3 regions of the Streptomyces thermoviolaceus genome follow, and region 1 is predicted to be linked to each of the others. Evidence: riboswitches for the same ligand, from Rfam matches in the RefSeq annotation. Region 1 holds a riboswitch; each other region holds the start of a gene.

Region 1 (9,548 bases):
GAGATCGCGGACTCCACCGAGACGCGCGAGACCCTGATCTGTCTGAACGCCGAGAGCCGCGCGCAGGTGGACGAGCTGGCCGGCAAGGCGATCGCGGCGGGCGGCACGGCGACCGGCCGGGTCCACGACCACGAGCACATGTACGGCCGCGCCTTCGACGACCTCGACGGTCACACCTGGGAGATCGTGTGGAGGCACCCGTCGCCGGCACAGGGCTGAGCCGGCGACGGATCACCGGCCCGCACTCCGCGGCGGGCAATGAATGGGCAAAGGGACCGCGCACTTGGGACACTCGCGTTGACACTGCGGCGGAGACGCTTGTACACCTGTGGCTCTGCCGGGGGTGCCGGGTCCGATCGAGCGAGTCCCCGACGCCCCCTCAACTCCCCGACATCACGCATCCCGTGAAGGGCAAAGTGGCCATCGTGTCCAAATCCCGCCGTACCGCACGTTCCGTGCGCATCCTCGGTGTCGCGTCCGCGTCCGCAGCGCTCGCGCTCGGCGTCGCCGGCACCGCCTCGGCCTGCAACATCAGCGACTTCTCCGCCGCAGCCACGTGCGAGGACGGCAAGGGTTCCATCGTCGTCACCGACACGGACCGTGCGGGCACGCCCGCGCACATCAGTGTCTACCTGCAGGAGGACGGCTCCGAGAAGCTGATCGGCGAGCAGGACGTCAGGGGCACCGCCCAGGGCGCCTCGGTGACCTTCGCCGAGGACTGGCAGCCGGGCGCCACCTACCGCATCCACGTCAAGGCCGGCAACACGCTGGTGGACGAGGACATCAAGCCGAACCTGGTCACCCCGGCCACGGCTTGTGCCCCGGCGGCCCCCGGCACGCCCGCGAGCCCGTCGGAGTCGGCGACCCCGACTCCGTCGGACTCGGCCTCGGCGTCCGCGCCGGCCTTCGAGGCCTCGCCGAGCCCGACGGCCCCGTCCGCCGACCAGAGCGGCACCGCCCCGGCGGCGGCCCCGGCGAACGCCCCGTCGGCCGACGCCGGTCAGCGCAACCTGGCCGAGACCGGTGCGGACTCCCGCACCGGTCTGATCGCCGGCATCGCGGTCGCCCTGGTCGTCGTCGGCGGTGGCGCGGTCTTCTTCGGCATGCGCCGCCGCGGGGCGAACGGCGACAGCTGACGCTCCCGAACGACAGCCGGCGCACCCGCACCGTCGTCCGTGGCCCGTCCCCCGCTCGAGGGGGCGGGCCACGGCCGTTCCACGCCGGCCGCCTCGGGCCGGACACCAGCCGGGCGGCAGCGGTCAGCCCAGCACCACGACCTCGGCCGGGTCGAACTCCACGCCCACCTCGTCACCGGTCCGAGGTGCCGCGCGCAGGGCGCAGGCCGCCTGCAGCCGCGGGGCGTCCTCCGGCTGGAGATGGACGGTCACATGGGTGCCCTGGAAGGTGTGGGCGGCCACCGTGCAGCGCAGGCCCTCGCCGGCCGCGACCAGACGCACCCCGGCGGGCCGCACCAGCAGGGAACGCGTGCCCTGGGGAGAGTCCTCCGGCACCGGCACCGTGCCCCACGGCGTGTGGGCCCGCCGACCGTCGACACGCGCCTCGACCACGTTCTCGAAGCCGAGGAACCGGGCGACGAAGGCGTCCGCGGGCCGCTGCCAGACCTCGAGCGGCGTCCCGGTCTGCGCGATCCGCCCCTGACGCATCACCACCACCCGGTCGGCGAGCGCGAAGGCCTCGCCCTGGTCGTGCGTGACCGCGAGGACGGTGGTGCCGAGACGGGCGAACAGCTCCCGCAGTTCGACGACCAGCCGCTCCCGCAGCGAGCGGTCGAGCTGGCCGAGCGGCTCGTCCAGCATCAGCAGCCGCGGTCGCGGCGCCAGCGCCCGGGCCAGGGCGACCCGCTGCTGCTCTCCGCCGGACAGGGCGGCCACCGACCGGGCACCGGCTCCGGGCAGCCCGACCAGCTCCAGCAACTCCTGGACCCGTACGTCCCGTTCGGCCTTCGCGGTGCCGCGCATCCGCAGCCCGAAGGCGACGTTGGCGGCCACGTCCCGCTGCGGGAAGAGCTGGTGGTCCTGGAACATCAGGCCCACCTCGCGCCGGTGCACCGGCACCCCCGCCTGGTCCCGGCCGTCGAGCAGCACCCGTCCGCCGTCCAGCGGCTGCAGTCCGGCCACCGTGCGCAGCAGCGTGGACTTGCCGCTGCCGCTCGGGCCGAGCACGCACACCGTCTCGTGCTCGGCGACCGCCAGATCCACGGCGTCCAGGACCGTCCGGCCGCCCAGGCGCACGGTCGCGGCCCGAAGGCTCAGCAGCGTCACAGCTCCCCCGTCTTCTCGGCGCCGCGCAGGTGCTCCAACACCAGCAGAGCCACGGCGCACACCACCATCAGGATCGTCGACAGGGCCATCGCCTGCCCGTAGTTGAGGTCGCCGGGCCGGGAGAGCAGCCGGGCCACGGCCACCGGCAGCGTCGGGTTGTCCGACCGGGCGATGAACACGGTCGCCCCGAACTCACCCAGCGACACCGCGAAGGCGAACCCGGCGGACACCAGCAGCGCCCGCCGCACCAGCGGCAGGTCCACCTCGCGCCACACCCGCCAGGGGGAGGCGCCGAGCACCGCGGCCGCCTGACGCAGCCGCACGTCCACCGCGCGCAGCACCGGCAGCAGGGTGCGCACCACGAACGGCACCCCGACCAGGGCCTGGGCGAGCGGCACGAGGATCCAGGACTGCCTGAGGTCCAGCGGGGGTTCGTCCAGGGCGATCAGGAAGCCGAAGCCGACGGTGACGGTGGAGACCCCGAGCGGCAGCATCAGCAGCGCGTCGAAGCCGCGCACGATCCGGCCGGCGTCCCGGCGGGCGAGTGCCGCGGCGGCCAGGGCGCCGATCACCACGGCGATCGCGGTCGCCGCCGCGGCGTAGGACAGGGAGGCGCCGACGGCGTGCAGCGGCGCGACGAGGAAGGTGCCGCCGTCGGCGTTCGTCAGCGCCCGGTAGTAGCCGAAGCCCGGGGCGGTGAGCGAGCGCTGCACCAGCACGGCCAGCGGCAGCACGAGCAGCACGGCGACACTGAGGAGGACGGCGACCAGCAGCGCCCACTGGCCCGCGCCGCGCGGGCGGCGCGCGGTGCCGGCCGCGTCCACCAGCTTCAGCGCGGTCTCCCGGCGCCGGACCGTCCAGGCGTGCACGGCCAGGATCGCGCCCACGCACACGAACTGCACCAGGGTGAGCACCGCGGCCGTGGACAGGTCGAACAGCTCCGAGGTCTGCCGGTAGATCTCCACCTCCAGGGTGGAGTAGGCGGGGCCGCCGAGGATCTGCACCACACCGAAGGAGGTGAAGGTGAACAGGAACACCATGAGCGCGGCGGCGGCGACCGCGGGCGCCAGCGCGGGCAGGGTCACGGTGCGCCAGGCGGTCAGCGGGGTGGCGCCCAGGGTGCGCGCGGCCTCCTCCTGCCGCGGGTCCAGCTGCGCCCACAGCCCGCCGACCGTGCGGACGACGACCGCGTAGTTGAAGAAGACATGGGCGAGCAGGATCGCCCACACCGTGGTGTCCAGCCGTATCCCCCACAGCTCGTCCAGCAGGCCGCCACGCCCGAGCAGCGCCAGGAACGCCGTGCCGGCCACGACCGTGGGCAGCACGAACGGCACCGTGACCACGGCCCGCAGCACCTGCCGGCCGGGGAAGTCGAACCGGGCGAACACATAGGCGCCGGGCAGGGCGATCAGCAGGGTCAGCGCGGTGGAGGCGAGCGCCTGCCAGGTGGTGAACCACAGCACGTTCCGGATGCCGCTGTCGCCGAGCACCTCCGCGATCCGCCCGGGGTGCCAGGCCCCGTCGGTGTACAGCCCGCGCCGGACGATCGCGGCGACGGGGTAGGCGAAGAACACCGCGAAGAACGCGACGGGCACGGCCATCAGACCCAGCCGCGCCGCGTTCCCCGAACGCCGCCCGCGGGGGCGCACCGCCCCGCGCCGGGCTACTTCAGGACGAGCGAGGTCCACGACTTGACCCACTGGTCACGGTGGTCGGCGATGGTCTCGGGCGCCATGGTCTCGGGGTGCGGGGCGGGCTTGCCGTAGCGGCTGAACTCCTCGGGCACCGCGGCGCCCTTGCGCACCGGCTGGACGAACATGGTGAGCGGCATGTCCTCCTGGAACTCCTTGCCGATCAGGAAGTCGAGGAACGCCTTGCCGCCCTCCGGGTTGCGGGCGTTGGCGAGCAGTCCCGCGTACTCGGTCTGCCGGAAGCAGGTGCCGTACGCCACCCCGGTCGGCGCGGTCTTCGGCTTCGGGTCGGCGTAGACGACCTCGGCGGGCGGCGAGGAGGCGTAGGAGACGACCAGCGGCCGGTCGCCCTTGGCCTTCCGGCCTCCGGCGGAACCGGAGAACTCCTGGTTGTAGGCCAGCTCCCAGCCGTCGACCACCTTGACGCCGTTGGCCTTCAGCTTCTTCCAGTACCCCTGCCAGCCGGGGTCGCCGTACCGGGCGACGGTGCCGAGGAGAAAGCCGAGCCCGGGCGAGGCGGTGGCGGGGTTCTCGACGACCAGCAGGTTCTTGTACTGCGGCTCGACCAGGTCGTCGAAGGAGGACGGCGGGGTCAGGTGGTGGTCGGCGAAGTACTTCTTGTCGTAGTTGACGCAGATGTCGCCGGTGTCGACGGGGGTGACGCGGTTCTTGCCCCGGTCGGCCAGGTACTGCGGCAGCACCTGGTCGAGCCCCTTGGCCCGGTACGGCTGGAACAGGCCGCCGGACAGCGCACGGGACAGCAGCGTGTTGTCGACGCCGAAGAAGACGTCGCCCTGCGGGTTGTCCTTGGTCAGCAGGGCCTTGTTGACGGCCTGGCCCGCGTCGCCGTCCTTGAGGACGGTGACCTTGTACCCGGACTGCTTCTCGAAGTCGGCGATGACGCTCTTGGAGGCCGCCCAGGAGTCGTGGCTGACGACGGTCACGGTCCTGGTGTCCGCGGCCGTGGATCCGGTGCTGCCGGAGCCGCAGGCGGACAGCGCGACCAGGCCGAGGCCGGCCGCGACGGCGGCGAGGGTTCTGTGATGCACGTGGAGTGTCCTCCTGGATGGTTGCCAGGAAGAGACGCGGCCCTGCCCGGACCCCTCGTGCGGGGTTCCGGGCAGGGCGCTACAGCTCGAGTGATGACCGAACTCCCTACCCAGAATGACCTGGGCGAGGTTCAGAGGGTCTGCGGCCCTTCCGCCGCACTCTCAGCGCTGTGGCGCTCCCCTGTCGGAATGGTGTGTGCAGTTGTCGCGGATCAGATTACCGCCCGCCCGCGGGCGGCCGCCCGCGCGGTCCTCGCCCTGCCCGGCGGCCCGGCCACCGCTCGCCGGCGGCCGGGCTGCGGTCGGCCTACCGCTCGGCGGCGGCCAGCTGCCCGCAGGCGCCGTCGATCTCCTGGCCGCGGGTGTCCCGGATGGTCACCGGCACGCCGTGGGCCTCGATCGCCTCCACGAACGCCTTCTCGTCCTCGGGCCGGGACGCGGTCCACTTCGAGCCGGGCGTCGGGTTCAGCGGGATCAGGTTGACGTGCACCGGCTTGCCCTTGAGCAGCCGGCCGAGCCGGTCGCCGCGCCAGGCCTGGTCGTTGATGTCCCGGATCAGTGCGTACTCGATGGACAGCCGGCGCCCCGACTTCTGGGCGTAGGCGAAGCCGGCGTCCAGCACCTCCCGCACCTTCCACCGGGTGTTCACCGGCACGAGGGTGTCGCGCAGCTCGTCGTCGGGGGCGTGCAGGGAGATCGCCAGCCGGCACTTGAGCCCCTCGTCGGCGAACCGGTGGATCGCCGGGACCAGGCCCACCGTGGAGACGGTGATGCCGCGCTGGGACAGCCCCAGGCCGTCCGGCTCGGGGTCCGTCAGCGCCCGGATGGCCCGCACGACCCGGTTGTAGTTGGCCAGCGGCTCGCCCATGCCCATGAACACGATGTTGGACAGCCGCGCCGGTCCCCCGGGCACCTCCCCGTCGCGCAGGGCCCGCATGCCGTCCACGATCTGGTGCACGATCTCGGCGGTCGACAGGTTCCGCTCGAGCCCGGCCTGACCCGTGGCACAGAACGGGCAGTTCATGCCGCACCCGGCCTGAGAGCTGACGCACATGGTCACCCGGTCCGGGTAGCGCATCAGCACCGACTCCACGAGGGTGCCGTCGAACAGCCGCCACAGCGTCTTGCGGGTGGTGCCCTGGTCGGTCGACAGATGCCGCACGACCGTCATCAGCTCCGGCAGCAGCGCCTCGCGCAGCTTGCCCCGCGAGGCCGCGGGGATGTCGGTCCACTGCTCCGGGTCGTGCGCGTACCGCGCGAAGTAGTGCTGCGAGAGCTGTTTGGCGCGGAACGGCTTCTCACCGATCGCGGCGACCGCCTCCTTGCGCTCGGCAGGCGTGAGATCGGCAAGGTGCCGCGGCGGCTTCTTGGCTCCGCGCGGCGCGACGAATGTGAGTTCTCCGGGCTTGGGCATGGTCGTTCCAGTGTCGCAGATACGGAGGGGTGGCCCGGGGTGTCGTCCGTTACCCCCGCCGCCGACCGTCACCGGCGGCCGACGGTGAGCGGCAGCGGACGGTGCGGGTAGGGCCTGGCGACCCGTGCGACCGGCCGTTGTGCGGCTGCCGTCCCCGCCTGCTGGTCGTCCGCGCGCAGGGGCTGCTTCGGGGCCGGAGGTCACGGATCGGGGAGGTTGCCTCCCGCACCGCCCACAGCGCTTTCGTGCCCGTGCCGGCCCGGTCCTCGCCGCCGGACGTCCCCGCTCACGCGGTGCCGGGTGTCCCGGGCGGCGGCCGCACGCCCTTGCGCGGCGGCACGCCGCCACCTACCTTGCGGGCGCACCAGCACCGCCCTCGAAGGAGCCGTCATGCCCGCGCTCGACCGTCAGGACACCGTCTTCATCCTCGACCTGGGGGACGGTGAGAACCGCTTCCATCCCGAGTGGATCGGCGCGGTCGGTGCCGCGCTCGACGAGGTGGAGAAGGCCGAGGGTCCTCGTGCCCTGGTGACCGTCGCCACGGGCAAGATCTACTCGAACGGGCTGGATCTTGAGTGGCTGTCCGCGCACGCCGACCGGTACCGCGACTACCTGGTCTCGGTGCACGAGCTGCTGGCGCGGATGCTGGCCCTGCCCGTCGTCACCGTGGCCGCGCTGCAGGGGCACACCTTCGGCGCCGGCGCGATCCTCTCCCTGGCGCACGACTTCCGCGTGATGCGTGCCGACCGCGGCTTCTGGTGCGTGCCCGCAGTGGACGTCGGCATCCCCTACACCTCCGGCATGGCGGCGCTGATCCAGGCACGGCTGGCGCCGCAGACCGCGCACGAGGCCATGGTCACCGCCCGCCGCTACGGCGGCACCGACGCCGCGGCCGCCGGCATCGCCGACCGGGCGGTCGCCGAGGACGCCGTGCGCTCCACGGCCGTCGAACTCGCCCGGGCCCAGGCGGACCGGGCCGGTGAGACCCTCGGCACCATCAAGTCCCGCATGTACGGCTCGGTGCTGACCGCACTGCGCGACACCGGCGACCCGCTCGGCTGACCGGAGCAGCCGGTGGGTCCCCCATGAGCAGAGGGACCCGCCGCCCTGTGGGCGACGGGTCCCTCGCGTGCGGGGAACGGCAGCGGGTCAGCCCGCGCCGACGAAGACGACCAGCAGCAGCCAGACCACGGGAGCGGTCGGGAGCAGGGAGTCGAGGCGGTCCATGATGCCGCCGTGGCCCGGGAGCAAGGTGCCCATGTCCTTGATCCCCAGGTCACGTTTGATCATGGATTCGCCGAGGTCGCCGAGGGTGGCGCTGACGGCGACCGCGAGACCCAGCAGGAGGCCCTGCCACCAGACGCCGCCGTCGATGAGGAACTCCATGCACAGCGCCCCGGCCAGCATGGCGAAGGCGACCGCGCCGACCAGGCCCTCGCGGGTCTTGCCCGGGCTGATGCGCGGGGCCAGCTTGTGCTTGCCGAAGCGCCAGCCGATCGCATAGGCGCCGGTGTCGCTGACCACGGTGAGCAGCAGGAAGGTCAGCACGCGGAACGGGCCGTCGTCGGCGGTGAGCATCATCGCCACGAACGTGGCCAGGAACGGCACGTAGAACGTCGCGAAGACACCGGCCGTGACGTCCTTGAGGTATCCCTCGGGTGGTCGTGCCATGCGCCAGACCAGGACCGCGAGCGCGGTCAGCGCCGTCGCCACCCAGGCGCCCTCGGCGCCGCCGAGGTATCCGGCGAGCACCATCGCCACGCCGCCGACGGCGAGCGGCACCAGCGGCGCCTTGATGTCCTTGCGTTCGTCCAGTCGCTTGGTCAGCTCCCACAGGCCGACCACGACCGCGACGGCGATGACGCCGACGAAGGCCGCCTTGACGACGAAGAGCGCCGCGACGATCACCACGCCGAGGCCGACACCGACCCCTATGGCCGCGCCCAGGTCGCGGCCCGCGCTCTTCTTCTGCGGTGCGGGCGCCGGCTGCGGGGCGTCGGGCATGGGCTCCGGTTTCTGCGACGCCGTCCCGGCAGCGGGCGGCGTGTGCGGCGTGTCCTGGGGCCGCGGCTGCGGCCCTGCGTACGGCTGCGGTTGCGGCTGCGCGGTGTACGGCCCGGGGGGCGGTGCGGGCTGCGCGTGCCGCGGGTCGTACGGCTGCGGCGCGGGCTGTGCGGCGCCCGGTGGCTCGGCGAACGGCTGAGGCCCCGGCGGCTCGGGGACCGGTTGCGGGCCCGGCGGTGGGGCGGGCGGGCCGGCCGGAGGCGGCTGGGGTATCTCGTCGCGGAAGAGGGGGCCGCCCGCGGGGACGGCCCCTGGTTCCTCCTGGTCACCGCCGTGAGCCGGCCACTCGGGCACGACGGGCAAGGGGCGGGTCTGCTGGGCGCCCTGCGCACCGTACTCGGGGCCTGCCGGGACGGCTCCCGGAACCGGTCCACCACCGGGTGACCGGTCCACGGGCCCGACGTGCCCGGCCTGCTGCGGCGCTCCCCAGGAAGAGTCGTTCATCAGACCTCGAGCAGCTCCGCTTCCTTGTGCTTGAGCAGTTCGTCCACCTGCGCGACGTACTTCGCGGTGGTGTCGTCCAGCTCCTTCTCCGCGCGACGGCCCTCGTCCTCGCCGATCTCGCCGTCCTTGACCAGCTTGTCGATGGCGTCCTTGGCCTTGCGGCGCACGGAGCGGATGGACACCTTGGCGTCCTCGCCCTTGCCCTTGGCGACCTTGATGTACTCGCGGCGGCGCTCCTCGGTCAGCTCGGGGAACACCACGCGGATGATGTTGCCGTCGTTGCTCGGGTTGACGCCCAGGTCGGAGTCGCGGATCGCCTGCTCGATGTTGCGCAGCGCGCTCTTGTCGAACGGGGTCACGACCGCCATCCGCGGCTCCGGCACGGAGAACGAAGCCAGCTGGTTGATCGGCGTCGGCGCGCCGTAGTAGTCGGCCATGATCTTGTTGAACATCGCCGGGTGCGCTCGGCCGGTGCGGATCGCGGCGAAGTCCTCCTTGGCGACCACGACGGCCTTCTCCATCTTCTCCTCGGCCTCGAGGAGGGTCTCTTCGATCACCACTTGCTCCTGCGTGTCTTGAGTAGGCCCGGCTGCGGTTCCCATCG
Region 2 (9,548 bases), 3.0 Mb from region 1:
CTGGACCACGCGCACATCGAGTTCGCCTCGAAGATCCGCAACCCGATCGGCATCAAGCTCGGCCCCACCACGACGGCCGAGGAGGCGCTGCAGTACATCGACCGTCTCGACCCCGAGCGGGAGCCGGGCCGGCTGACCTTCATCGTGCGCATGGGCGCCGACAAGATCCGTGACAAGCTCCCCGAGCTGGTGGAGAAGGTCACCGCCTCCGGGGCGACCGTGGCCTGGGTGACCGACCCGATGCACGGCAACACCTTCGAGGCGGCCTCCGGGCACAAGACCCGCCGCTTCGACGACGTGCTCGACGAGGTCAAGGGCTTCTTCGAGGTGCACAAGGCGCTCGGCACCCACCCGGGCGGCATCCATGTGGAGCTGACCGGTGACGACGTCACCGAGTGCGTGGGCGGCGGCGACGAGATCTTCGTCGACGACCTGCACCAGCGCTACGAGACGGCCTGCGACCCGCGGCTGAACCGCAGCCAGTCCCTGGATCTGGCGTTCCTCGTCGCGGAGATGTACCGCAACCAGTGACGACGCCGTCCCGGACGGCGGGGTGGGGCGCGGATCACACAGGGTCCGCGCCCCGCTCGCTTTTCCGGCCTCCGCCCGCCAGGTAAGGTTAGGTTTGCCTCACCGAGATGGAGATGCTCGGGAGGGCGTTCCTGGTCCAATCCGGCGGGAGGTGAGCCGCGTGTATGTCTGCAGCTGCTTCGGCATCACCGAGCAGCAGGTGAAACAGCACGCGGAGAACGGCGCCTGCACGCCCCGCCAGATCGCCTCCGCCTGCAAGGCCGGCACCGACTGCGGCGGCTGTGTCCGCCGGATCCAGGCGCTGCTCGGCCGCGGCACCTGCCCGCGCCGGGAGCTGATCGACCGCGGCGCCCCCGCGTTCGGCCGGCTGCCCGCCGCCTCCTCCGCCGCGCGCCCGCGGGACCTGGACGACGCGGCCTGAGGCCCCGGTCGCGTCCCGCGGCGGCCGCTCAGGGCGAGGAGAATCCGTGGGTGCCCGGACCCGACGGGTCCGGCTGCTTCTGCTGCACGACCGTCGACAGGTACAGCGCCTCGCCCATCTTGTCCACCAGCTCCAGCTGGGTGTCGAGGTAGTCGATGTGGTGCTCCTCGTCGGCGAGGATCGCCTCGAAGACGTTGGCCGAGGTGATGTCCCCCTTGTCGCGCATGATCTCCACGCCCCGGCGCAGCCGGTCGACGGCCTCCGCCTCCAGCTGCCGGTCGGCCCGGAACATCTCGGTCACCGTCTGCCCGACCTGCACATGGAACAGCCGCTGGTAGTTGGGCAGCCCGTCCAGCAGCAGGATGCGGTCGGTCAGCAGCTCCGCGTGCCGCATCTCGTCGAAGGACTCGTCACGGGTGTACTTCGCGAGCTTCGTCCACCCCTTGTGGTCCTGCAGCTTCGCGTGCAGGAAGTACTGGTTGATCGCGGTGAGCTCGGCGGTCAGCTGCTCGTTGAGCAGTTCGATGACCTCGGGGTCGCCTTGCATCGCGGTGCGCTCCTTCCGGACAGCCCTGGGGTCCGCATGATGTCACCGGTATCCATAACCTTCCAGTAAGTTCACGCTTAGTGGGAAATGCCGGTTTTGTTCCTCGCGTGGTCCGGTGCACCCCCTCCCGTCTGTCAGGATGGAGGCATGGGTCAGCCGGAGCAGAGAGGATCGACAGGGGCGCCGCAGGCAGCGTCGGAGCAGGCGGCGCGGCGGGGACTCCCGCCGGGGCAGCGGCTGCAGCGCGGCTGGCCGGTCACTCACTACGGGCCGGTGCCCAAGTTCCGGCCCGAGCGCTGGGAGTTCCGGGTGTTCGGCGCGACCGCCGACGGCGAGAAGCACTGCTGGACGCACGAGGAGTTCACGGCCCTGCCCTACACGACCGTGGTGGGCGACCTGCACTGCGTGACGAAGTACAGCATGCTCGGCGCCGAGTGGGGCGGCGTCCCCGCCCGCACCGTCCTCGAGATCGCCCCGCCCGCTCCGGACGTCACCCATGTGATGGTCTGGGCCGAGTACGGCTTCAGCTCCAATCTGCGCCTGTCGGACTTCACCGCCGAGACCACCTTGTTCGCCACCCACAAGGACGGCGAACTGCTCACCGCCGAGCACGGCTTCCCGCTGCGCCTCGTCGTCCCGCACCTGTACGCCTGGAAGGGCCCCAAGTGGGTGCGGGGCGTGGAGTACATGACCAGCGACCGCCGCGGCTTCTGGGAGGAACGCGGCTACCACAACATCGGCGACCCCTGGAAGGAACAGCGCTACTCCTACCAGGAGGAACCGGGAGACGGGCCGGAGCTGTGAGACGGCCGCCGCGGCTCGGCCGGCCCCGCACCGAGCGCCGGACGTCCGGGCTCAGCCGGCCCTGAGCTTCTTCAGCCGCTCCACGTCGGCCGCATGGCCCTCCTTGCCGCCGGGCGTCTCGATGACCAGCGGCACGCCCGCGGTGGCCGGGTGGGTCGTCAGGGCGCGGAACGGCTCCTCGCCGATGTGACCGGCACCGATGTTCGCGTGCCGGTCCTTGTGCGCGCCCGCCACGTCCTGGGAGTCGTTGGCGTGGATCAGCTTCAGCCGGCCCGGGCCGACCGTCTCCACCAGCGCGTCCAGCGTCCGGTGCACGCCGTCCGGCTCGGCCAGGTCGTGCCCGGCGGCGAACACATGGCAGGTGTCCAGGCACACCCCGAGCTTCGGGTGGGCGTCGAGCGCCTCGAAGTACGGCCCGAAGTCCTCCATCCGGGCACACAGCGAGGCACCCTGCCCGGCCGTGGACTCCAGCAGCAGGAACGGGTCCTCGTCGTCCAGCTCCTCCAGCAGCGGCAGCAGGCGCCGGCGCACCTGTCGCAGCGCCGTCCGCCGCTGCCGTCCGCCGGTCGCGCTGCCGGTGTGCACCACCACGCCCGCGGCGCCGATCTGCCGGCCCCGCCGCAGCGAGTGCCGCAGCGAGTCCACCGAGCGGTCGACGGTGGCCTCGGTGTGCGAACCGAAGTTGATCAGATAGGGGGCGTGCACGTACACCGGCAGGGACGCCTCGGCACAGGCGGTGCGGAACGCGTCGTCCTGCTGCGCGTTCCCGTCGGGCGTGGCCCAGCCCCGCGGATTGGCGACGAAGACCTGCACGGTCTCCGCCCCGATCTCACGGGCGTACGCCAGGCCCACCTTGTGCAGTCCGCCGGCCACGGGCACATGGCCGCCGACGGGATTGCGCGGCACGGGGGAGGAAGAGGGTGGGGTCATGACACCCCCAGCATGCCAGCCCGTGCGGAGCGCCGCCGAGGGGCCCCGGGACCGGGCACCCCCAGCTCCCGCTCACCGGATGGTGATCGTGATCGTCGATCCCCTCGGGGCGCGGTCGCCGCCCTCGACCGACTGCTTCTTCACCGTGTCGCCGAACAGCCCGAGCAGCCCGCGGTCCTCCTTCACCCGGAAGCCGGCCTCCTGAAGGGTCCGCTTGGCCTCGTCCACGCTGTCCCCGGTGACGTCCGGCACCTCGACCAGCTCCGGGCCCTTGGACAGGGTGAGCGTGACCGTGTCGCCCTCGGCCAGCTGCCCGCCGGCCGGCGGGTTCTGCCGGGCGACCTGGCCCGCGTCGAACTCCGAGGTGACCCGCTGCGGGGCGACGGTGACCTTCAGGCCCGCCTCCCCGAGGTCGGCCGTCGCCTCGTCGAGGTCCTCCCCGGTGACGTCCGGCACCTCCACGGGCCGGCCGCGGCTGACGACCAGGGCGATCGCCGAGCCGGAGTGCCGCTCGGTGCCCGCCGGCGGGTCGGTGCGGATCACCGTGCCCTTGGGGACGTCCTCGCTGAACGCCCGGCTGACCATGCCCGGCTCCAGTCCGGCCGCGCGCAGCCGCTGCCGGGCCGTGTCCAGGGAGCGGCCGGCCACGTCGGGCACCCGGACGGTCTCCGGGCCGTCGGAGACGGTGAGCGTGACCGAACCGTGGTCGCGGATACGGGCGCCGGGCGACGGGTCGGTGCTGATGACCGTGCCCCGGGCGACGGTGTCGCTGTGGGCGTGCTCGACGCCGCCGACCTTCAGCCCGGCCTCCTCCAGCCGCTGCCGGGCCTGCGCCTCGGTCTTGGACAGCAGCGGCGGCACCGTCGTGAACTGGCCGGCGTTGATGTACCACAGGCCGGCGCCGCCCACGAGGAGAAGCACGACGGCGGCCACGGCGGCCAGCAGCGCGCGCCGGCGGCGCAGCCCGCCCGCCCGGCGACCGCCCGCGTCCGGGACCGGCGTGTCCAGCCGGCTGGTGCGGTGGAAGGCGTCGGTCGGCTCCTCGTCCCCGTCCACGGGCAGCGGACGCGGCACCGCCAGGGCGCGCGGCAGGACGCTGGTGCGGTCCTCGGCGTTGTCGTGGCCGGTGGTGCGGGCCTGCGGGGGCAGCGCGTCCAGCTCCTCGTCGCCTAGCCGGCCGCGGGCCTCGCGCACCCGCGCCAGCAGCGCCACCGCGTCGGCCGGACGGTCCTCGGGGGTGCGTGCGGTGGCCGCCGAGACCAGCTGGTCCAGCTCCGCCGACAGGCCCGGCACCGCCGCGGACGGCGGCGGCACGTCCTCGTTCACATGCCGGTAGAGCACCTGGGCCGGGGTCTCGCCCTGGTGGGGCTTGGCCCCGGTGAGCATCTCGTAGAGCATCACCCCGCACGCGTAGACGTCCACGCGCGGCGAGGCGGTGCCCTCCTCGATCTGCTCCGGCGCGAGATAGGAGACCGTGCCGAGCACCGTGCCGGTGGTGTGGGTGACCGCGTCCACCGCCCGCACCAGTCCGAAGTCGGCGACCTTGACCCGGCCGTCGTCCCCTATCAGGACGTTCTCCGGCTTCATGTCGCGGTGCACGAAGCCGGCGCGGTGCGCGGCGCCCAGCGCCGCCAGCACCGGCTCCAGGATGTCCAGCGCGGCCCGCACCGGCAGGGCCCCGCGTTCGCGCAGCACGTCCCGCAGGGTGCAGCCGGAGACGTACTCCATGGCGAGGTAGACGTACGACCCGTCGGTGCCCTGGTCGAACACCCCGACGACGTTCGGGTGGTCCAGGCGGGCGGCGGACTTCGCCTCCCGGATGAACCGCTCCACGAAGGAGGCGTCCGCCGCGAGCGAGGGATGCATCACCTTCAGCGCGAGCACGCGGTCCAGCCGCGTGTCCAGGGCCCGGTAGACGGTCGCCATGCCTCCGACGGCTATCCGCGCGTCGATGCGATACCGGCCGTCGAGCACCTGCCCGACCAGAGGGTCCTGAAGGGTCGTGTCCACGCAGGCGAGTCTACGAGCCGCCCCCGACAGCGACGTCCCGCTCGGTGCCCTCGGTGGCGGACTGCGGCCGACCTGTGACGCCGTCCGCACGTGTGTGCGGAAAAGCGGGACGCTCCGGGTCCAGCCGGGCCAGCCCCTCGGTGGGGGAGGAGGCCTCGGCGAAGAACCGCTTGGGGATGCGGCCCGCCCGCCGGGCCAGCCGGCCCGCGGTCACCGCGTGCCGCATCGCCTCGGCCATCAGCACCGGGTCCTGCGCCCGCGTCACCGCGGAGGCGAGCATCACCCCCGCACAGCCCAGCTCCATCGCCAGGGCCACGTCCGAGGCGGTGCCCGCGCCCGCGTCCAGGATCACCGGCACCTCGGCCTGATCCACGATCAGCTCGAAGTTGTGCGGGTTGCGGATGCCGAGTCCGGAGCCGATCGGCGAGCCCAGCGGCATGATCGCGGCACAGCCGGCGTCCTGCAGCTTCCGGGCGAGCACCGGGTCGTCGTTGGTGTACGGCAGCACCGTGAAACCGTCGTCGACCAGCGTCTCCGCGGCGTCCAGCAGCTCGATCGGGTCCGGCAGCAGGGTGCGCTCGTCGGCGATGACCTCCAGCTTGACCAGGTCGGTGCCCAGCGCCTCGCGGGCCAGCCGCGCGGTGAGCACCGCCTCGCCGGCGGTGAAGCAGCCCGCCGTGTTGGGCAGCACCTGGATGTCCAGCTTCCGCAGCACGGACAGCACCGAGCCGTGCACCGACGGGTCGACCCGGCGCATCGCCACCGTGGTCAGTTCGGTGCCGGAGGCCGTCAAGGCCCGCTCCAGCACCTCCAGGCTGGGCGCCCCGCCGGTGCCCATGATCAGGCGGGAGGCGAACGTGCGGCCGCCGAGGACGAGAGGGTCGTCGGTCATGGGTCAGCCTCCCTGGACGGCGGTCAGCACCTCGACACGGTCGCCGTCACGCAGCGGTGTCGAGGCCCAGCGGGCGCGTGGCACGACGGTCTCGTTGAGGGCGGCGGCCACGCCCGAGGGTGCGGCGGTCAGGGAACGCACGACCGCGTCGAGGGACGTGCCGGGCGCCACCTGGCGGGGTTCACCGTTGACGGAGACGGTCACGTGGGCGACGGAGACGTTCATGCGGGCAGCTCCGTGAGGACGGCGGTGCGAAAGCGCCGCGGGGTGAAGGGGCGGGCGACGTCCGGCAGCTCGCCGGTGGTCAGGGCGTGCGCCAGGGCGTCGCCGGTGACGGGCGTGAGCAGCACGCCGTTGCGGTAGTGGCCGGTGGCCAGCAGCAGTCCGGGCAGCTCGGTCGGCCCGAGCAGCGGCGCGTTGTCCGGGGAGCCGGGCCGCAGCCCGGCGCGGGTCTCGGTCAGCGGCAGCTCGGTGATGCCGGGCACCAGCTCGTGCGCGTCGCGCAGCAGCTCGTACACCCCGCCCGCGGTCACCGTGGTGTCCCAGCCCAGCTCCTCGGTGGTCGCGCCGATCACCAGCTCGCCGCTGAGCCGCGGCACGAGGTACACCTGGCTGCCGCGCACCACGGCCCGCACGGTGCGGTTCAGGAAGGGCGCGTACCGCTTGGGCACGGTCAGCCGCACCACCTGCCCCTTCACCGGCCGCACCGGCGGCAGCACGTCGTCGGGCACGCCGGCGAGCTGCCCGCTGCGGCTGCCCGCCGCGAGCACCACCTGCTCGGCGCCGAGCCGTGTGCCGTCGCGCAGCTCGCAGCCCGCGGCCCGGTCCTGTTGCACGACGAGACGCTCGGCCCACGCCCGGTGGAAGACCACCCCGGCCCGCTCGCAGGCCGCCACCAGCGCGGCGGCCAGCCGCCGGGGGTCGATCTGGTGGTCGCCGTCCACCCGCAGCCCGCCGCGGACGCCGGGCGCGAGCATCGGCTCCAGACGCCGGCACTCCCGCCCGGACAGCCACTCCGACTCCAGACCCGAGGCCCGCTGCAGGGCGTGCAGTTCGCGCAGGTGAGCGCGGTCGTCGGCGTCCAGTGCGACGGCCAGGGTGCCGCAGCGGCGGTAGCCGAGGTCGTGGCCGGTCAGCTCGGACAGCTCGGCGGCGAAGTCCGGGTAGCGGCGCGCGGAGGCGAGGTTCAGCCCGAGCAGGGTCTGCTCGCCGTGGTGCAGCTCGGTGACGGCGGCCAGCATCCCCGCGGCCACCTGCGCGGCCCCGCCGCCGGGCTCGGGGTCCACCACCGCCGTGCGCAGGCCGCGCTGCGCCGCGCGCCAGGCGGTGACGAGACCGATGACGCCGCCCCCGATCACGAGGACGTCCGAAGTACGTGACAACGACATGGGCGAAACGCCCCTCCCTTCGCCGGCATGACCCGGATCAGGTTCGTACGGTCGGAGGCCGCCAGCCTCCCTCTCAGCCCGGTGCGTCCGGGCTCCCGCGCATGCTTGTACGGCCACCCTAGCCGCCGGGCCGCGATCTTGTAAGAGCGGGGCGGGCCCGCCCGCCGGGGCAGCGGCCCGGCCCGCGAGCCCCCGTGGAGAAGGGCCGTACGTCCCCTCGCCCCGTGCCCTGCGGGACGCGGGCTGTCTATGGTGATCAGGTGAGCGAGCAGACGCAGGAGAAGAACCCGGGCGGTCCGCGGCGCGTGGTCGTCGTCGGGGCGGGCATGGCCGGCGTGCAGACCGCGGTCGCGCTGCGCGAGGAGGGCTTCACCGGCACCGTCACCCTGATCGGCGCCGAACCCCACCAGCCCTACGACCGGCCGCCGCTGTCCAAGGCCGTGCTGCTCGGCACGGCCGAGGGCTCCGCCTTCGACATCGACTTCGAGGCGCTGTCGCTCCGGCTCCGCCTGGGCTGCGAGGCGCTGGCCGTGCACCCCGCGGAGCACGTGCTGGACACCTCCGAAGGGCCGGAGCCCTACGACGTGCTGGTGCTGGCCACCGGCGCCGAACCGGTCCGCCTGCCGGGCACCGAGGGCGTCCCCGGCGTCCACCTGCTGCGCACCCTGGACGACGCGGCCCGGCTGCGGCCGGTGCTCACCGGCCGGCAGGACGTCGTCGTGGTCGGTGCCGGCTGGATCGGTGCCGAGTTCGCCACCGCCGCACGCGAGGCGGGCTGCGCGGTGACGGTCGTGGAGGCCGCCGACCGGCCGCTGGCGGGCGTCCTGCCCGCCGAGGTGACCGCGCCGATGGCCGCCTGGTACGCGGAGAGCGGCGTGACGCTGCGCACCGACGCCCGCGTCGAGCGGGCCGAGCCGGGTGCGGTGGTGCTCGACGACGGCACACGGCTGCCCGCGGGCGCCGTCGTCGTGGGCATCGGCGCCCGCCCCGCCACCGCCTGGCTGGCCGGCTCCGGCATCGAGCTGGGCGCGCACGGCGAGGTGCTCGCCGACGACCGCCTGCGCACCTCGGTGCCGGACGTGTACGCGGTCGGCGACTGCGCCTCCTTCCCCTCCGCGCGCTACGGCGAACGTCTGCTCGTGCACCACTGGGACAACGCCCTCCAGGGCCCCCGCACCGTCGCCGCCCAGGTGATGGGCCGGGACGTGGTCTACGACCCGGTGCCGTACTTCTGGTCCGAGCAGTTCGGCCGGTTCGTGCAGTACGCCGGCCATCACACGGACGCCGACAGCATGGTCTGGCGCGGCGATGCGAGCGGCCCGGCCTGGTCGGTGTGCTGGCTGCGCGAGAACCGGCTGGTCGCCCTGCTCGCCGTCGGCCGGCCGCGGGACGTGGCCCAGGGCAGGCGGCTGATCGAGTCCGGCCGGCCGCTCGACCCCGCCCTGCTGCCGGACGCGTCGCGTCCGCTGAAGGCGGCGGTCGCCGCGTAGGCGCAGTGCCCCGTGACGGTCGGGGGAACGGCTCGGGGTCGTCCGCGACCGCGACGAGGTCGCGAACCGGCCACGGCACGGCCGCGGACCGCCCGGCCGCCGGGCGGCTCGTCCGCCCCCGCGCGCGTCCTGCCGTGTGATCTTCGCCGCGACGGGTCGTCGCAGGTGGACGCGGTTGGCTTCCGACTGTCGGTGGCAGATGGCAGGCTTGGTTGCGTGACCGAGATTGACGCGAAGATCGATGCTCTCGTCCCCGCCTGGCTCACCCTTCCCGACGTCGCCGAACGGCTCGGCGTCGAGGTGACGCGGGTGCGGCAGCTGGTCAAGGAGGGCCAGCTCATCGCCGTGCGCCGGGGGGAGAACCGGGTGCTGCAGGTTCCCGCCGCCTTCATCGACGGGGGCAAGATCGTCAAGGGCCTCACCGGCACCCTGACGCTCCTGCGGGACGACGGCTTCACGGTCGAGGAAATGATCGAGTGGCTGTTCACCGCCGACCCGACCCTGCCCGGCACCCCCGCGCAGGCCCTGAGGGAGA
Region 3 (9,548 bases), 1.6 Mb from region 1:
CAGCACGATCGCCCACACCCTCGCACAATGGCGCGATCTGATCGGTGTACCGCTCTACTACGCGCGGTACCGGGACGGCGAGATCGACATCCTGTGCGTGTCCGAGACACCCGGCAATCCGGCCGTGCACGAATGGGCCGACTTCCGTGAGACCGGACACGCGCACGCGATCGGGCAGTGCCTGCTGTTCCAGCTCGACGAGGACGCCCGCCGCGACCACCTGGACCGCTATCCCGTGCAGTCGCTCACCCGGTACACGGTGCGGGACGCCGCTACGCTGCTGCGGCGCCTGGAACGGGTCGGACGCATGGAACCGGTGACGGAGCGGCAGGAATACGTCCTGGGCACCGTCTGTGCGGCCGTGCCCCTCACCATCGGGGACGCGGCGGCGACCATCGCCCTGTCGCTCCCCGCCCGCCAGAGCGACCGGCTGCTGCCCGCCGCACGGCAGCTGCAGCGCGAGATGGGACGACGCGTCGGCTCCCTCGCACTGGCTATCAGTATCTGAAAACTCACTCCTTGTGATCTGCCATATACGTTCAGCAAGATGCCACCAGTGTCACGAGGATGATTCCCGGCCAGTCGACGGCAGATGACGGGGTAGCGATGCGCGAGTCCGTACAAGCAGAGGTCATGATGAGCCTTCTCGTGTCCGAGGAGCTCTCCTTCCGCATTCCGGTGGAGCTGCGGTACGAGACCAGCGATCCCTATGCCGTGCGGCTCACCTTCCACTTGCCCGGCGACGCCCCGGTGACCTGGGTCTTCGGACGCGAGCTGCTGATCGACGGAGTGGGTACCCCGTGCGGGGACGGGGACGTGCGGATCTCGCCCGCGGACGGCGACTCCCTGAACGAGGTGCTGATCCGGCTGCAGGTCGGCAACGACCGCGCGTTGTTCCGTTCCTCCACCGCGCCCCTGGTGGCGTTCCTGGACCGTACGGACAAGCTGGTGCCGCTGGGCCAGGAAGGCGCACTCGCCGACTTCGACGCCCACCTCGACGAGGCCCTGGACCGGATCCTGGCCGAGGAACAGAGCGCGGGCTGAAGCGTTTCCCCACGGGGCGGCGCGCAGGCGTAACGCTTCACCGCGCGCCCCCGGGGCACGGGCGGAGGGCCGGCCGCGCAGCCGGACGCCACGGGATCACCGCTTGCGCCGCCTGCCCCGTCCGCCGCGTGCCGGCGCGGGCACCCCTGGCCCGGCCACCTGCGGCCTCCGCCTCGTGACCCGGTCCGGCCGGTCGGCGGCGACCACCACCGCGGCCAGGGCGGTGGTGACGGGCACCGAAGCGACCAGGCCGATCGACCCGACCAGCGTGCGGACGATCTCCTCCGCCACCAGTTCGCTGTTGGCGACGGTCCCGATGCTGCTGCCGGCGACCGAGAACAGCAGCAGCAGAGGCAGCGCCGCGCCCGCGTACGCCAGCACCAGGGTGTTGACGACCGATGCGATGTGGTCGCGCCCGATGCGGATCCCGGCCCGGTACAGCCCGCGCCACCCCATGGACGGATTGGCCTCGTGCAGTTCCCAGACCGCCGACGTCTGGGTCACCGTCACATCGTCCAAGACGCCGAGCGAGCCGATGATGACGCCGGCGAGCAGCAGGCCGCTCATGTCGATCGACGGATACAGGCCGTGGATGAGCCCGGTGTTGTCGTCCGTATTGCCGGTCAGCGCTGCCCAGCCGATGAACAGCGACCCCAGCGCGCCGGTGAGCACCAGGGACACCAGCGTGCCCAGCACGGCCACCGAGGTGCGGGCCGACAGGCCGTGACACAGATACAGGGCGAGCAGCATGATGGCGCTCGATCCGACCACCGCCACGACGAGCGGATTCGAGCCCTGCAGGATCGCCGGCAGGATGAACAGGCTCAGCACCACGAAGCTGATGGCCAGCGCGATCAGCGCCATCACGCCCCGCATCCGTCCGACGAGCACCACGGCGAGGGCGAAGACACCGGCCAGCAGGCCCACCGGAAGGCGCCGGTTGACGTCGGTGACCGAGTACTGCAACTCCCGTGGTGCGGTCGGCTCGTAGGCCACCACGACCTTCTGGCCCTCGTGCAGCTGTCGCGGCTGGTCCGGCTGCACGATCTCGGTGAAGGTGCGGCCCTTGTCCTTGCCGGTGTCCACCCGAACGGTGGCCTTGGTGCAGGTACCGCTCCGGCCCGAGGAATCTCCGGCAGCCGTGGCCTGGCCGGTGGGGTCGTCCTCGCCGGCCGTTCCTCCGGACGTGTGAAGGGCCGTGCAGCTCGCCTTCACCACTGCGGTGACCGTGGCCTGCTGCGTCTGCCGGTCGAAACCCACGCCGGTGCGCTGGTGCGCGGGAGTGCCGCCGGGCCAGAGCACGACGAGCCCGACCACCACCGCGACCGCGAACGGGATCAGGACCGCGGCGATGACCGTGCGCAGATGCCGGGAGACCGGCGCGGCGGGCCCATGGGCATGGCTGTGTCCGTGTCCGTGCCCCTGAACCGCGCGGCTGTGCTCGTGGTGGTGGCCGTCACCGGCACGGGCCGGCTCGGCCGGTGGCGCGGGAGCCGCCCACACGGGCTCCCCCGGTGTCGGCGCGCGATGCCCGGCCCCGGGGCCACGCCGTGGGTCGGGCGGTGGGTGCGGGAACTGCTGGGTCGTCGTCACCGACCGATCATTGCAAGAACCGGGAGGGCCCACTGTTCAGCACGCTGTGCATGACGCTAGCGTGGAGGCACCTTTTGCACACGCGGGAGCTCGGAGCACCGGGCTGAGAGGGCGCTGACCTCCGTCTTCGCGATGTTTCACGTGGAACAGCGATGGTCCATCGACAGACATCGGCAGACGGTAACCGCTGCGTCGACCGCCGAACCTGTTACCGGGTAATGCCGGCGTAGGGAGTAGGTCTCATGACCAACAAGGACGTAAGCACGCCTGCCTCCGCCCAGACGTCCCCCGACGGGGCGCAGTCCCATGCCCAGGGAGAGGCCGGGAAGTCCATCGGCTGGCACAAGGCATACATCGAGGGCTCACGCCCCGACATCCGGGTGCCGGTCCGTCAGGTGCACTTGACCAACGGCAGCTCGGTGTCGCTGTACGACACCTCGGGCCCGTACACCGATCCGCACGTCGACACCGATGTCCGCCGGGGATTGGCGCCGCTGCGGCAGAACTGGATCATCGCCCGTGGCGACACCGAGGAGTATCCGGGCCGTCCGGTACGGCCCGAGGACGACGGCATCAGGCACACCTCGCCACGCGGGGGACTGCGCAACCTCGACGCCGTGTTCCCCGGCCGGCCGCGGCAGCCGCGGCGTGGCCGCGACGGCCGGGCGGTGACCCAGCTGGCGTATGCACGGCGCGGTGAGATCACCCCGGAGATGGAGTTCGTGGCGCTCCGGGAGAACGTCTCTCCGGAGGTCGTCCGCGAGGAGATCGCGGCGGGCCGGGCCGTGCTGCCGGCCAACGTCAACCACCCCGAGACCGAGCCGATGATCATCGGCAAGCGGTTCCTGGTGAAGGTCAACGCCAACATCGGCAACTCCGCGATCACCTCCTCCATCGAGGAGGAGGTCGAGAAGATGACCTGGGCCACCCGCTGGGGCGCCGACACCGTCATGGATCTGTCCACAGGCCGCAACATCCACACCACCCGCGAGTGGGTGCTGCGCAATTCTCCGGTCCCCATCGGCACGGTGCCGCTCTACCAGGCACTGGAGAAGGTCGGTGGCAAGGCCGAGGAACTGACCTGGGAGATCTACAAGGACACGGTCATCGAACAGGCCGAGCAGGGCGTGGACTACATGACGGTGCACGCCGGGGTGCGTCTGGCCTATGTGCCGCTGACGGCACACCGCAAGACGGGCATCGTCTCCCGGGGTGGCTCGATCATGGCGGCCTGGTGCCTGGCGCACCACAAGGAGTCCTTCCTCTACGAGCACTTCGAGGAATTGTGCGAGATCCTCGCCGCCTACGACGTGACCTTCTCGCTGGGGGACGGGCTGCGGCCCGGCAGCATCGCGGACGCCAATGACGAGGCGCAGTTCGCGGAGCTGCGCACGCTCGGCGAACTCGGGCGCGTCGCCCGGCGCTTCGAGGTCCAGACCATGATCGAGGGTCCGGGCCATGTCCCGATGCACAAGATCAAGGAGAACATCGACCTGCAGCAGGAGATCTGCGACGAAGCCCCCTTCTACACGCTCGGCCCGCTGACCACCGACATCGCCCCCGCGTATGACCACATCACCTCCGGCATCGGGGCCGCGATGATCGCCTGGTGGGGGACGGCCATGCTCTGCTACGTCACCCCGAAGGAGCACCTGGGCCTGCCCGACCGGGACGACGTGAAGACCGGCGTGATCACCTACAAGATCGCTGCGCATGCCGCCGACCTCGCCAAGGGGCACCCGGGTGCCCAGGCGTGGGACGACGCGTTGTCCGATGCCCGTTTCGAGTTCCGGTGGGAGGACCAGTTCAACCTGGCCCTCGATCCGGACACGGCACGGGAGTTCCACGACCAGACCCTCCCGGCGGAACCCGCCAAGACGGCCCACTTCTGCTCGATGTGCGGCCCGAAGTTCTGCTCGATGAAAATTAGCCAAAGCATCACAAAGAAGTTCGCCGGCGACGTGGCTGAAGGGGCGACGGCCGAGGAGGTCGCCGAGGGGATGATGCAGAAGTCCAGGGAGTTCGCGGAGGCGGGGCACCGGCTGTACCTGCCGATCGTCGACTGAGGCACTGATGCACATCTGCCCGTAAGAGCGGCGGTTCCGATGATCGTCGGCCCTCCATCTGAATCAAGATGGAGGGCCGACGACTTGTTCGGCAACGAGTCCCAAGCAAGACGGCTCTGTACAACCAGCGACTCGGCTCGACCTCGTCCCGGTTCAGGTGCCTCTCCGGATCGTCAGTGGCGGCCGGTACGGTTGCAGCGTCATGGGTGTGATCCGCAGCAGAGGCTCGGTCGAGAAGTGAGAGGGGTGGTCGCACATGGCGACAGGCCGTCTGACTCTGTCGTGGGTTGGCAGAGATAAGGCTCTGCTGAACGCGGATCATGGTCGTCCTTGATGTGCTCTCGCCCTGCTATCTCTGCGGTAGGTACCGTCGGGTCGTGTCTGGTACACGTCGGGGTTGGTCACCTCTAGTCGTGTGCCGGTTGATCGCGCGCGACTAGGGGAGCTGGTGCGGGCATGGCGGTTGACGCTGCTCGGTCGGATGAGGGGTTCACGTCAGCGGAGGCTGCACGGGTGATGAGTGCCGCGTGCCGAGTAGCTGGGTTGGATGACAGAGACGCTGAGCTCATCCGCCTCGGGGAGAACGCGCTGTTTCGGCTGGCCTCGGTCCCGGTGGTCGTGCGCGTTGCCCGTGGTGAGGAGTACCTGCCGAAGGCGCGCACTGAGGTAGGGGTGTCTCGATGGCTTGCTGCGGAAGGGTTTCCGGCCGCACGCGTCGTCGACGACCTGGAGCAGCCGTTGTTGGTCGAGGGCCACCCAGTGACCTTCTGGCACCTCATCGTGGAGGGTGACCGCAAGGCAACCTATGGGGAGCTGGGCAGCGTCCTGCGTGACTTGCACTCCATGACGCTGCCGGCCGGGCTTGAGCTGCCGTCGTTCGACCCTTTCGACAAGCAAGAACTGCGGATCAGCCGAGCTGCGATCCCGGACGACGACAGGGTGTTCCTTCGCAAGCGTTGGCGTGAGCTGCACGACCAATTCGGAGAGCTGAGGTTCGAGACGCCCAAGGGACCGGTGCACGGTGACGCTCACGTGCAGAACCTCATGGTGAACGAGCGGAACGAGGCGGTTCTGATCGACTTCGAAGCCTTCTGCTTCGACCACCCCGAGTGGGATCTGATGGTCACGGCGGTGGAGCATCACAGTCTTGGGTGGCAGACCGATGAACAGTACGCCGACTTCGTCCGGGCGTATGGGCGGGACCTGTACGACTGGTACGGATACGACACGCTTCGGCGGCTCCAAGAGTTCAGCATGACGACGTGGCTCATGCAGAACGTGCAGGAGGATCAGGAGACGGCGGACGAGTACCGTCGGCGTATCGCCGCCCTGCGCGACGATGATGCGCCGCGTGATTGGCGACCGCGATAGCTGTTACTCGTCCTCGTCGTCCAGGCGGGCGAGTGCTTCGCTGACTTGCTCGTTGAAGGTGACGACGGCGGGATGGGGCGCATGCTCGCTGACTTCCGCCTGGAAGTCGGTGACATAACGCTGGAAGCGTGAGGACTGGAGGGAGTCGCCACCGTCCACGGCAAGGCTTGCGGTGGCGATGGCGGCTTCCAAATCGCCGTTCAGTAGCTGGCTCTGGGCGAGCACCATGCGGCAGAAACCGAGGGTGCGGGCGTACTGGGGGTCGGTGCTGTCGACGGCGCGTTGTGCATGCTCGACGGCTTCCCTGCGCATTTTCAGGTCGCGGAAGCAGTGGCAGAACTCACCCAGGAGTTCGGCTTCGTCGAAGTAGCTCAGCCATGTGGGGTCGTCGGCGGTGTCGGCTTGCTCGAAGTGCCGTTCGGCCTGGTTCATGGCGTGGCCGGCCCCGGTGCGGTCGCCTGCGTTGGACAGAGCTCGGGCTTCCATGGCCCAGTAGTTCGCCATGGCGCGTGGGGTGGCTCGGCCTTTGGCGCCCTCGACGGCAGCACGGGCGAGTTGGATGGCTTGGGTGTGGTTGCCCAGATAGTTGGCCTGGTGGCTGAGGTTGCCGAGGATGCGGGCGCCGAACATGCGGTCGTCGATGACCTGGGACAGGCGCAGTGTGGAGGTGAGGTAGCGGTGGGCGAGTCGGTGGTTGCCGATGTCGTACGCGGTCCACGCCAGCAACTGGGACACCTCGGCGGCGGCGCTGAACAGCGCATGGCCCACCTTCTCGCTGTAGCTGGCATTGAGCAGCGGCAGGACCTCATGGCGGAAGTAGTGGCGTAAGGCTCGGTGGCCGTGGCCTCCGCCGTACTTGAAGTCGAGCTGCATGAACGTGGCCGCTGCGTCCCTGATCGCACGCACGTCTCGCATGCCGACTCGTTGACGAGCGGGTCGGTCGGCCTGGATGCCGTCAGGGCGCGCGATCATCCAGGAGAGGACAGTGGTGCTGAGGTCGGCGTCTGCTACGACCAGTCGATCGGTGACCGCCTCCTCGGCGCGCTCTTGGGCGAGTCCGTCCAGCATGGACAGAACGTCAGGGACCGCGCTCGGGTAATTCACGGGCTCCGGGGCGGTCGGCCGGCTGTGGTCGAAGAACCCGAGATCAGTCGGCGTGACGCGGCGGCCCAGCTTCGAGCTGAGCACGTCCGCCATGATCGCCGCGGTCTGGGGCTGGATACCGGCGCCGTTTCGCCAGCGCTGCACTGAGACATGTGTCGTTCCGAGCTTGATGCCTCGCTGGTCTGCGGCATCTCTCATTCGTTTGGCAAGGCCTTTGTTCGAGACTTTCGCCTCGTCCATGACGGCGATCAACTGCGCGTTCGGCTCTCGGTTCATGCTCCCCTGCCAACCCGAGAATGACGGCGAGTGTTCATCGTGTCACAGCAGGCTCTCGCTGGGGGGTTCATTGGTGAACCCCCTTTGCGTTTGTCGGTGTTCACGTGAACCCCCTGGTGAACGCTCCCGGTCAGCGGCCTTCCGCCGTGTACTGGCCTGCATGCGGCAAGCGGTGTCGTGAGGGCTGTCTCAGGCTCGGAAGGGAACGTGATGGATGCGGGGAAAGCCAAGCGTCTGGCGAGTGAGTTGGACGCATACGCCCACTGGTTCGTGGCGCCGGATGCGTCCTCCACGGGGCATTACCTGACACTGACGCTCTTCGCCGAGTGCGGAAACGCGGCACGCATCGCACGGGACCAGACGGCTGAGTTCCTTCGGGGCACGGGTGCCAGTGGCGTAGTGGATGATGCCCGGCTGGTTGTTTCGGAGCTGGTCGGAAACGTGGTGAACCACGCGGTGCCGGATCGGCATCTGGCCCGTCCGGGTGGTTGCCGGCGTATCGACGTGATCTTCAAGGTGTGGCCGAAGTGGCTGTTCATCGGTGTTGCCGATGAGGACTCGACGCCTCCCTTGCTCCCGGTGGGTGAGACCTTCTCGCCGGGGCTGGTGGGAGAGCTGTCCGAGGCGGTGTTGCCGGAGACCGGGCGCGGGCTGCTCATCGCTCAGCGACTGGCCACGTCGGTGTGGTGGACACCGGAGGACGGGGGCGGCAAGACGGTTTGGTGCCGCTTCGATCTGGATGGCGGGGGCTGAGCACAGGCCGCGCTGATGATCTCCGATCCGCCGCCTGCGATGTGCTCCCTCGCGATCGGGAGCAGGCGGCGGATCGGACACCGGCCGGAGTTCGACCAGCTCCGGCCGCGGGCGCGGTCCCTCCGGTCATGGGAGCTCCCCTCCCGGCTGAGGGACCGCGCCTGACAACCACATACCGAGACCGGGCCACCCCATCAGCCCTGGAAAGCGAAGAGGGTGGCCCGGCTGGGAACACGGCGGTTCCCGGTGCCTGATGGTACCGGGGCTGTCGTGCTGCTCGTCTGCCCTGGGCCAAAGGGAGTTGATGACTCGTTACCTAGATCAGGGCAGAGGTGGGCAAGGTGACTGGCTCGGGTGAGAGCTGGCTGAGCGATGACCTCGACGACGTGATGGGCGTCGGCCACGGCCTGTGGGTGCCGGGGGTCGACTACGTGGCGGGCTGGCGGGAGGCCCGGAAGGTCGCCGACCGGTTGAACCGGGCGCTTCTGGGCGCGGGCTTCGAGCTGCCGGCTGTGCGGGCGGTCGCCTCGACGGGTGAGGACGGACGAGGGCTCGTGCGGCTGGCGGGCTGGCCGGACGCAGTGGATCGGCTTGCCGGACTCCTGGAGGGGCTCGCCGACGGTGGTGGCGGTGCCGCGTGAGAAATGCTTTCGCTGGTGAGCGCGGTACGTGGGCACGTCGCCGGCCGGAGAGACTTTGGGCAGTAGCTGCCATGGGGCGAGGGAACAGGGGGCCTTACGCTGGCCCGGCGAATCGGGCAGGTAGCGGACCTGCCCGCGATTGTGCCCGATGGGCCCCCTGTTCTTCGAGGCTCGCCCCATGGGAGCTGCGTAAAGTCTCGGAGGCCGGCGACCCCCAGCCCACCACGCCTTGGCCTGCGACGGCCGGTCGGTGCTGCGGATTCTCTGGCTGGCTGCGGTGTGGGGCGTCCGGCGACCGGACGGGATCGGCGGCCACGCCGCACGCCCGGCCGGGGCGGCCGGGCGGCCCGGCGCGCCGCAGGCGCGCCCTTGAGGAAGTGAAGGCGGTTTCGACCGATGCCGGTCACTGCTCAGGCGTGGGCGCGTCAGGCAGGCTGTTTGTCGGCAGTGATCCGGTAGGCGAGTTCGGCACGGTCTGCGCCGATGCGCAGCTCCTCGAGGATCAAGGGGCGGTCGCCGGTGCCGTGTGTGAGGCGGGCCAGGTGCAGGATCGGAGTCGCGTCGGGAAGCTGGAGCACGATGCGTTCGTCGGGCAGCGGCATACGGGCGCGTACCGTCTCGGTCCACGACAGCTTGTGTCCGGCCTGGGTGAGTACCCAGTAAATCGCTTCCGGAGGCTTGCACGGCTCCTTGCCGAGCA

The links. A riboswitch is a leader RNA that binds a small molecule or an ion and turns the genes downstream of it on or off. The one in region 1 is predicted to bind thiamine pyrophosphate.
Region 2: another riboswitch for thiamine pyrophosphate. It lies ahead of thiO (glycine oxidase ThiO); the one in region 1 lies ahead of OG899_RS06645 (thiamine ABC transporter substrate binding subunit).
Region 3: another riboswitch for thiamine pyrophosphate. It lies ahead of thiC (phosphomethylpyrimidine synthase ThiC); the one in region 1 lies ahead of OG899_RS06645 (thiamine ABC transporter substrate binding subunit).

The regions. Positions count from the first base shown of each region.
Region 1 is NZ_CP109280.1:1,535,649-1,545,196, forward strand. Features, by position in the region: gene OG899_RS06625 (VOC family protein) at 1-219, shown strand, start outside; gene OG899_RS06630 (LAETG motif-containing sortase-dependent surface protein) at 426-1,136, shown strand; gene OG899_RS06635 (ABC transporter ATP-binding protein) at 1,260-2,282, opposite strand; gene OG899_RS06640 (ABC transporter permease) at 2,279-3,883, opposite strand; gene OG899_RS06645 (thiamine ABC transporter substrate binding subunit) at 3,946-5,022, opposite strand; TPP riboswitch at 5,108-5,215, opposite strand; gene rlmN (23S rRNA (adenine(2503)-C(2))-methyltransferase RlmN) at 5,330-6,436, opposite strand; gene OG899_RS06655 (enoyl-CoA hydratase-related protein) at 6,827-7,498, shown strand; gene OG899_RS06660 (phosphatidate cytidylyltransferase) at 7,586-8,944, opposite strand; gene frr (ribosome recycling factor) at 8,944-9,501, opposite strand.
Region 2 is NZ_CP109280.1:4,566,539-4,576,086, forward strand. Features, by position in the region: gene OG899_RS19890 (class II 3-deoxy-7-phosphoheptulonate synthase) at 1-531, shown strand, start outside; gene OG899_RS19895 ((2Fe-2S)-binding protein) at 692-952, shown strand; gene bfr (bacterioferritin) at 981-1,499, opposite strand; gene OG899_RS19905 (sulfite oxidase-like oxidoreductase) at 1,647-2,303, shown strand; gene OG899_RS19910 (deoxyribonuclease IV) at 2,355-3,233, opposite strand; gene pknB (Stk1 family PASTA domain-containing Ser/Thr kinase) at 3,306-5,243, opposite strand; partial or broken gene OG899_RS19920 (thiazole synthase) at 5,344-6,135, opposite strand; gene thiS (sulfur carrier protein ThiS) at 6,139-6,339, opposite strand; gene thiO (glycine oxidase ThiO) at 6,357-7,523, opposite strand; TPP riboswitch at 7,520-7,632, opposite strand; gene OG899_RS19935 (NAD(P)/FAD-dependent oxidoreductase) at 7,784-9,013, shown strand; gene OG899_RS19940 (Rv2175c family DNA-binding protein) at 9,230-9,548, shown strand, end outside.
Region 3 is NZ_CP109280.1:3,125,262-3,134,809, forward strand. Features, by position in the region: gene OG899_RS13670 (IclR family transcriptional regulator) at 1-508, shown strand, start outside; gene OG899_RS13675 (SsgA family sporulation/cell division regulator) at 607-1,044, shown strand; gene OG899_RS13680 (YibE/F family protein) at 1,141-2,637, opposite strand; TPP riboswitch at 2,710-2,887, shown strand; gene thiC (phosphomethylpyrimidine synthase ThiC) at 2,880-4,703, shown strand; gene OG899_RS13690 (aminoglycoside phosphotransferase family protein) at 5,160-6,074, shown strand; gene OG899_RS13695 (sporulation protein) at 6,078-7,454, opposite strand; gene OG899_RS13700 (ATP-binding protein) at 7,665-8,207, shown strand; gene OG899_RS13705 (hypothetical protein) at 8,549-8,848, shown strand; gene OG899_RS13710 (GntR family transcriptional regulator) at 9,274-9,548, opposite strand, start outside.